2 regions of the Exiguobacterium sp. EA-TM-5 genome follow, and region 1 is predicted to be linked to the other one. Evidence: a T-box and tRNA genes for the amino acid it is inferred to sense, from the RefSeq annotation. Region 1 holds a T-box; the other holds one or more tRNA genes.
What was found. The T-box of region 1 lies ahead of alaS (alanine--tRNA ligase). A T-box ahead of a tRNA ligase gene usually reads a tRNA of that ligase, here a tRNA-Ala.

Region 1 (4,614 bases):
ACATCGGCATCGATCAGCATCCGTTCTGCTTGCATCGTCGTCAAACGTTCATCCATGAAGACGACCTCAAGTCCAGTATGCTGTTCGATTTCCTTCGCAAAGGCTTGACTCGCCTCTGCACGAGGACCGATGGAACCGTTCATGTTTTTCGGAAGACCAATGACTAAGATTTCGACATTGTATGTCTTCATGATGACATCGAGCCGTTTGAAGGCTTCTGGATAATCGGGTTCCGTCCACTTGACCGTCTCGACGCCTTGTGCCGTCCAGCCCATCAAGTCACTGACCGCTACTCCAATCGTCTTCGAACCGACATCTAGTCCCATTGCACGTTTCATTTTGAATTTCCACTCTCCGCCAAATAAGATTTCACGAGTTCTTCGAGCAATTCGTCGCGTTCAATCTTACGAATTAAGTTACGTGCGTCATTATGACGAGGAATGTAAGCAGGATCTCCAGATAGGAGATAGCCGACGATTTGGTTGATCGGATGATATCCTTTTTCTTCTAAAGCATGATAGACCGTCAACAACACATCACGTGTCGCTGCCTTGTTATCGTCTTCTGGAAAGTTAAATTTCATCGTTTGATCCATCTGACTCACGTTCATCACCTCTTTCATATACACTACGTTTCTATTATGCCAGTGATTGCACGTATTGTGAAGCGTACGCGAGTGCTTCTTCTAATTTCGACGCATCTTTTCCGCCAGCTTGAGCCATGTCAGGGCGACCGCCACCACCACCGCCACAGCGTGTTGCGACTTCCTTGATCAATTTACCAGCATGGTATCCTTGGTCAATTAAATCTTTTGAGACGCTTGCGACGAGATTGACTTTCTCACCTTGCGCACTACCGAGTACGATGATTGCTGAGCCGATCGAGCTCTTTAACTCATCCATCATGCCACGAAGTGCATCCATGTCTGAGACATCGACACGTTTTGCAAGGACACGTACACCGTTGATTTCTTCGACATCATCCTTAAGCGAAGCTGCTTCGATGTTTGCAAGTTTTGCTTGCAACGATTCGTTTGCTCGTTCTGTCTCACGGAGCTGTTGTTGCAACGCTTCGATACGGACAGGAACTTCTGTCGTCTTCGTCTTTAGAACAGACGCTGCTTGCTCAAGTGTTTCTAAGTGCTGATTCATGACACGATATGCGCCTGCACCCGTTACGGCTTCGATTCGGCGTGTACCTGCTCCGATACCAGACTCTGAAACGATCTTGAACAAGCCGATTTCTGCTGTGTTCCCGACGTGGATCCCGCCACACAATTCAATCGAGTATGTGCCCGCTGAGACAACACGAACTGTTTCACCGTACTTCTCACCGAACAATGCCATTGCACCTTTTGCTTTTGCATCAGCAATGTTCATCTCTTCGATATCGACCGGTAGAGATGCCCAGATCGCTTGGTTAACGTCTTGTTCGATTTTCGTCAATTCTTCTTGTGTCACGGCACCGAAGTGTGAGAAGTCAAAACGAAGACGTTCTGGAGAAACGAGTGATCCCGCTTGGTTGACGTGTGTGCCGAGCGTATCTTTTAATGCTTTATGAAGCAAGTGTGTTGCCGTATGGTTTTTCGTGACCGCTTTACGTTCTGCTGCTTCGACGTTTGCAACGACGTCTGCTGCTTCAGTCGCGATTCCTGTACGGACGATGACTGTGTGCAAGTTTTGACCGTTCGGTGCTTTTTGAACATCTTTGACATCAAGAACGAAGTCTTTGCCTTCGATTGTTCCTGTATCTGCGACTTCACCACCACTTTCAGCATAGAACGGTGTGATGTCGAGAATAACTTGTGCTTCTTCACCAGCAGCCACTTCTGTGACTCGTTCTCCATCATGCAACAATGCGATGATTTTTGCATCCGCCTTAAGGTCGGTATAGCCGACGAACGTACTTTTATCTTTTAGCGTCGAGAGGACTTCCGATTGCTGTTGCATCGAACCACTCTCTTCACGCGCTGCACGCGCACGCTGGCGTTGTGCATCCATCGCTTGTTTGAAGCCTTCTTCATCAACAGACATTTGATGATCTTCAGCATACTCGACCGTCAATTCAAGTGGGAAACCGTATGTGTCATAAAGACGGAACGCATCTTCACCACTGATGACATGCTCACCGTTTGCTTTAGAATTCTGAGCCACTGTGTTCAAGATTGCAAGACCGTCATGAAGTGTCTCGTGGAAACGCTCTTCTTCATTTTTGATGACACGTTTGATGAAGTCTGCTTTTTCTGGAACTTGTGGGTAGAAGTCGACCATGACATTACCGACCGTATCGACGAGTTCATACATGAACGGACGCTCGATGCCAAGCATCTTCGCATAACGAACTGCACGGCGCAATAAACGACGAAGGACATATCCGCGACCTTCATTCGAAGGAAGCGCACCGTCACCGATTGCGAATGAAACCGTACGGATGTGGTCTGCGATGACTTTGAACGCTACATCGAGTTTCGAGTCGTCACGGTAGATTTTGCCGCTAATCTCTTCTGTTTTATGGATGATTGGCATGAACAGATCCGTATCGAAGTTCGTTGGGACATCCTGCATGACACATGCCATCCGTTCGAGTCCCATTCCTGTATCGATGTTTTTACGTGGAAGCTCCGTGTAGTTGCCGTGTCCATCGTGGTTGTATTGACTGAAGACGATATTCCAGATCTCAAGATAACGTTCGTTTTCACCACCTGGGTAAAGTTCTGAATCGTTCGGATCATCTCCGAAAGCTGGTCCACGGTCGAAGAAGATTTCCGTATTCGGACCGGATGGACCTTCACCGATTTCCCAGAAGTTATCTTCCAGTGGAATGATTCGTTCAGCTGGTACGCCGAGTTCTAACCAGATTTGACGTGCTGCGTCATCTTCCGGGTGAATCGTGACCGAGAGACGTTCCGGATCAAGACCGTACCAGTCATCGCTCGTTAAGAGTTCCCAGCCCCATTTGATGGCATCTTCGCGGAAGTAATCACCGACGGAGAAGTTCCCGAGCATCTCAAAGAATGTATGGTGACGTGCTGTTTTCCCGACGTTTTCGATATCGTTCGTCCGGATTGATTTTTGTGCGTTGACGATACGTGGATTGTCAGGAATGACGCGACCATCAAAATATTTTTTGAGTGTCGCAACACCTGAGTTGATCCACAAGAGTGATGGATCTTCGACCGGTACGAGTGAAGCACTCGGTTCGATCGCATGTCCTTTACTCTGGAAGAAATCGAGATACATCTGACGGATTTGTGCACCCGTTAATGGTTTTAATGCTTTCATGAAAAGTTACCCCCATTGTTTTATTTGGACGCAAAAAAGCGATGCTTTCATCCCTGAAAAGGGACGAAAGCATCGCTTCCGTGGTACCACCCTCGTTCGTAAGCAACGACATTGCTTACCTCGAACATCTGATAACGGGGATGACCCGCAGGTGTTTACACCCGACTCCGGAAGGAGCTTCAAAGGAACTCGAGAAAGTGATTGCAGCAGGCTCACTTCTCTCTGGACTCGAGTTTTCCTTTTACTTATCTTCCATCAACGTGTTACGTCCATTCATCTACCGTGATTATTACCTATCGAACAGCATCCGTCAAGTCTTTGTCACGCCACCAAGTCGTTCAATCAATCGTGTTCGGCGACGTGGTTCCTCTTCTTGTGACGCTTTATGGAACGCACGCGGATCACCAAACAACAGGAGACTCGACTTTGCCCGAGTGACCGCCGTATAAATTAAATTTCGGGAATGTTTGAACGCTCCTGTGAAATAGACCGGCATTAAGACGATTGGAAACTCAGACCCTTGCGCCTTATGGATCGTGATGGCATAGGCATGTGTGAATTGATCCCAGTCACTCCGGTTATACTCGACTTCCGTTTGATCGAAACGGGCGATGATTTTATCAACTTTATCGACATTTTCTTTGGCGAAAAAGATATTAACGATTTCCCCAATATCCCCGTTATAGACGTTTTCTTCCGCATTGTTGACGAGTTGGAGAATTTTATCTCCAGTCCGATAAATCCGCGTACCTTGTTTGACTTCGCGTTTTTTCGGCTCTTCTGGGTTATAGACACGTTGTAAGGCGACATTTAATTCGTCAATCCCGACCTGACCACGATAGGTCGGCGCGAGGACCTGAACATCGAATTTCGAATAGCCTTTCGCAAGCGCTTTTTCCGCAAAGGCAGAAATGCCGCGTAACGTCTCTTGCGGTGAAGCTGTATAGAATCGGCGATCCGCGAGTGGTGCTAGTAAATCAGAAGACGTCGTCCGATTCTTCAAATCGTGAGCGAGTCGTAATATCGAGGAATCTTCCGCTTGACGATGGACGACGTTCAAGCGAACGACCGGAATTCCTTCCGTATCCATCAAGTCAGCGAGGACTTGTCCCGGACCAACGGACGGTAACTGATCGCGGTCACCGACGAACAGGATTTTCATTCCGTTCGGTACGGCACGGAGCAAACTCGATAACAGATAGATATCAATCATCGACGACTCATCGATGATCAGTACCTTTCCTGTAATCGGCTGATCCTCATTCAATTGAAAGTTCGTTCCGTCATACTTCAAGAGGCGATGAATCGTCATCGCTGGTACGTCCGTTGCTTC
Region 2 (4,614 bases), 710 kb from region 1:
TTTTCAACGACTTTTCCTGCTGTATTCGTTCCGAGGAACTCGAAATCATCTTTTACTTCTGTCGCTAGTCCGGTTAATCCGTAGAATGTTTTCTCTTCGTCATAACGCGGCGCATCGATGATCGGTGCTTGATCCCATTTTCCTTTGAATCCGACGTATGGAACCGTCAATTCTGGATTTTTACTCTTCGTATCGATCAAGCGAACGAAACCTTCAACGAAGTACCCATTTTCAAAGACTTGCTCAAGTGGAAGACCGTTTGCCCAATCGACTGTATCTTTCAAATCGACCGATACGCTTACTTTCGTTGAGCTCTTAGGATTGATGGAGACAGAACTTGCTTTTTTCGAACCGACCGCGAATGAGATTGGGAATGTTCCTTTATTCGGATCGACTGCATCCACTGAATTTTTCTTGAAAATACCGTTTGCTTCAAGGAAGTTCGTTCCTTCTGCACCAAGATCCGATTGAACCGTACCGGCTAATTGATACGTCACTTTTTCGCTACTGTAGTTTTTCAAATCAAGCGTAAACGTGAATTTCTCACCGACTTCTTTGAGTGCAGCCTTTCCTTCACCTGATTTCGTTTCCGTGACGACGACTGGTGTTTTCATCGCAGCATGAAGATCCATTAAACCAGCACCTTCGCGACGTGGCGAATAGAAACTACCTGTTTTTGCTTCAGCGTTATATTGCCCTTTATCAAGCTGTGGACGTGATGTGTTCATGAGAATATTCTTCGCTAATTTCACGCGTGTCGCGCCATTGACCTTAAAGTCTTTTGCGATTCGCTGCATGACGAGTGCTGTTCCTCCTGCGACGTGCGGTGCTGCCATCGAAGTACCACTCATGACACCATACTCGTTATCGTTAAGTGTCGAGTAGATTTTCCCACCTGGTGCCGTGATTTCTGGCTTGAAATCAAGGTTCGGTGTCACACCCCATGATGTGAAATCAGACATCTCGCCCGCTACTGGGTTATCTGCTGAGACTGCTTTTCCATCGAACGTCACAGCAATCGCTTTCCCTGCTTTTGCTTTTGCTTCAAGATCGTTCCCGTCCGCGATACTGAGCGTCACCATCGGAATCGTCGGATTGTTGAGTGCCATACTGACATAATCCCCGTGATCAACTCGTCCACGAACGATGACCCCAGCTGCCCCTTGCTTCTCCGCTTCTGCTTGGATCATACCGTAGTTAAAGCTGCCATTACGCACGACAAAGACGACTTTGCCTTTGACATCTTTTCCTTCGTAGTTCGATGCTTGACCATCACCGACATAGATGACGTCTTGCTTCTCCTTGTTGAACACCTTAATCGGATTCGGCGAGTCCTGCTTTTGATACGCCAAGTAACCAGCATCCTGTCCGTCGATCGTCAGTGCCATGCCTTCAAGCGTCAATTTCGTATTCTCTAGCGATGCGACTTGTAACGCTTGGCTGATCAGCCCTGGAGATCCTACGACACCGATGTCAGGATTCGCTGTATACGGATTGCCTGCACCATGTCCTGTAAATGCCGAGTTCCCGGCAGAGATCGCGCATAAAATCCCGTTGTTCATCGCGTTGACGATTGCGCGTTGTTCCGGATCATCCGCATTGACGAACGATGCCGTCGATCCGAGACTCATGTTGATGACATCCGCACCGAGGGCAATCGCATCATCGATTGCTTTGATGTAGATATCGCTAAATGTAGATGGCATTCCTGGGTCGTTTCCGAATACCTTCATTGCTAGCAATTGTGTCTCAGGAGCAACCCCCTTGATACCACCGTTTGCTTCATCCCCGTTTGCTCCGACCGTACCCGCAACGTGCATCCCATGCATCGATGCGCCTGCCCCTAAATCACGGATTTCACTATCGTGATCAGCGTAGTTATAGCCGTACGGTACTTTTTCCGTAAAATACTTTCCCTTTAGTCCTTTTGTTTCTTTGGCACTTTCGACTTTAGAAGATGTCAAATCCACATTCGTCTCCGGGCTCAAGACCATATCTTTATGCGACGGATCAATCCCCGTATCGATGACAGCTACGATCGTCCCTTCCCCTTTGAAGCCGTAGTCCTGCCATGTTTCCTTTGCATTAACCATATCTTTGCTGTATAACATGTCTGGTTTTGCGCCTTTATCGACTTTCGGGCGCGCATATTCGTGCGCAATATGTACATCCTTGACCCCGTCTAACTTTTTAATATCTTGAATATCCCCGAACTTTACTTCTCCACTAAATCCATTCAAAACAGTCGTGAAGCTTTCTTTATACGTCACCGGAATCGCTTGTTTCGCGATGGCAGACTTGACTGACTTCTGAACGGTAACAAGACGATCCTTAATCGACTCTTTTTCGGCATTGCTCAATGTGCTATACCGCTTGTTTTGTGCCTGTGCGATTTGAATGGCTGGCTTCTGCTCCATCTCGATGACGACACGAACCTTATCGGACTGCTTATACACCTTCTCCTGTCCTGTTTTCTTTAGTGAGAGGGCTTGAGGTTTTTGACCGCTTGCCTTGTCTTGCGAAGACAGTGCTCCTTGAGCACTGACTAAGTTGGAAGACGTCATCAAGACGGCTGCCATAAGCGCAATCTTCTTCTTCATGCTTCTTTTCCCCTTTTCTGAAAAACCATAATAGTACTACTCACAAAACAGTTAAACGAAAATTCTGTATATTTAGTTTAATGAAATAGATGGAAATAAACAATTCAGTTTTGTCTGTTTTATATAATTATTTGTTTTTATTGTCATGTTATATTTCATTTCCATATTTCGAGAGCAACAAAAAAACTCTTGAATCCTCAAGAGTTTGAAGTGTACGAATTTGGTGGAGACTATCGGGATCGAACCGACGACCTTTTGGCTGCCAGCCAAACGCTCTCCCAGCTGAGCTAAGCCCCCATGAATTATCTTTAGTATACGCATCACTAACTGCTTTATCAATATAAAAATAACGCTTTCATAAAAAAGAATTCCTCCCAAAATCGTCGGAGGAATTCACGATTCATTTATTCAGTTCACGCATCAAATCCGCCTGTCGTTCAAGCTCTGCCTGTTGCTCGAGGATCAAGACCTTTTTGTACGTTCGCGCAGAAATCAAGATGCTGATCTCATAGAGAACGAACAATGGAACCGAGATCATCAAGTGTGACGTCACGTCCGGCGGTGCAATCAATGCTGCAACGACGAACAGCGCAAAATACGCATATTTCCGATTCTTTCGCATGAAATATGGCGTCACGAGACCAAGACGTGTCAGGAACATTGTCACGACCGGCAATTGGAAAAGAAGACCGAATGGCATTGTCAGCCGGATCAAGAAACTGAAGTAGTTTTCAACCCCGATGACTTGTTCGATCCCTAACTCTTTCCCGAGATCCGTTGAGACTTCAAGCAAGAAGGGCAGCAACCAGAAATACGAGAAGGCTACGCCAGCCAAAAACAGAAAGAAGATGACTGGAATATACGTCAGTGTCGCTTTTTGCTCCTTGTCATAAAGTCCTGGTCGGACGAATGCCCAGAGTTGATACATCCAGAACGGTGACGCTAAAATCAACGCGATGATGAACGCTAGATTCAAATACAACATTAAAGGATCGGCGACGTTGAAGGCATTCAAACCGATGCCGAGCTCTTTTAAGTCCGCTTGTAGAAAACGAACGAGCGGTCGGACGAGCGGAAATGCGACAGCGAACAGGACGACGACGATGATAAGCGACCAGACGATCCGTTTCCGGAGTTCGTCAAGGTGCGACGTCATGCTTTGCTCTTGATCAACCGTCATGATTCAATCACTTCTCTTTCGGTTCGTCCTTTTTATCGTCGTCCATGATACCGTTCGTGGCATTCTTGAACTCTTTCAATGTCTGACCAGCAGCACGTCCGAATTCTGGTAACTTCTTCGGTCCGAAGATGATCAACGCGACGACTGCGATTAATCCGATGCTCGCAGGTCCGATACCTAATGTGAGCGGGATAAGGTTTTCCATTATGATTTCACTCCTTCAGCTGATTGCGAATAATGCTTCATGAAATAAACTAACGACTGCAACTCGATCGATAAATCGATGTGATGGACCCGGACGCTCGCTGGCACGTTCAACCGTGCAGGCGTAAAGTTCAGAATACCTGTCACACCATACTCGACTAACTCATCCGCTACTGACTGTGCGAACTGCGATGGAACCGTCAAGATGGCAACATCGACCTGATTCGCTTCGATTTGTTCTTTCATGTCCGAAACATGATAGATTGGAACGTCATGCGTCGTTGTTCCGACCTTCTCTTCGTCCGCATCAAACGCAACGACTATCCGAGTACTATTATTCTTTAAAAAGTTATAATTTGCAAACGCTGTTCCGAGATGACCGACCCCGATTAAGGCAACATTCGTCACCTCATCTTGATTCAAGGTTTTCCGGAAAAACGTTAAGAGATGTTGAACGTTATATCCATACCCCTTTTTCCCTAGTGCCCCAAAGTAGGAAAAATCGCGACGAATCGTTGCTGAATCAACCTTCACCGCCTCGCTTAACTCAGCAGAAGAGACGCGGAGCTTACCTGAATTGTATAAACTTTGGATGAAGCGATAATATAGCGGCAACCGTTTTGCTGTCGC

Region 2: it encodes a tRNA-Ala, which carries the amino acid that the T-box ahead of alaS (alanine--tRNA ligase) is inferred to sense. The anticodon was not compared.

What each region holds. Positions count from the first base shown of each region.
Region 1 covers NZ_CM132670.1:1,460,197-1,464,810, reverse strand. The annotation lists gene ruvX (Holliday junction resolvase RuvX) at 1-338, opposite strand, end outside; gene ACV3PA_RS07460 (IreB family regulatory phosphoprotein) at 335-604, opposite strand; gene alaS (alanine--tRNA ligase) at 639-3,281, opposite strand; T-box leader at 3,338-3,549, opposite strand; gene recD2 (SF1B family DNA helicase RecD2) at 3,592-4,614, opposite strand, start outside.
Region 2 covers NZ_CM132670.1:747,531-752,144, reverse strand. The annotation lists gene ACV3PA_RS04035 (S8 family serine peptidase) at 1-2,600, opposite strand, end outside; tRNA gene ACV3PA_RS04030 (tRNA-Ala) at 2,822-2,897, opposite strand; gene tatC (twin-arginine translocase subunit TatC) at 3,001-3,780, opposite strand; gene ACV3PA_RS04020 (twin-arginine translocase TatA/TatE family subunit) at 3,788-3,985, opposite strand; gene ACV3PA_RS04015 (redox-sensing transcriptional repressor Rex) at 3,985-4,614, opposite strand, start outside.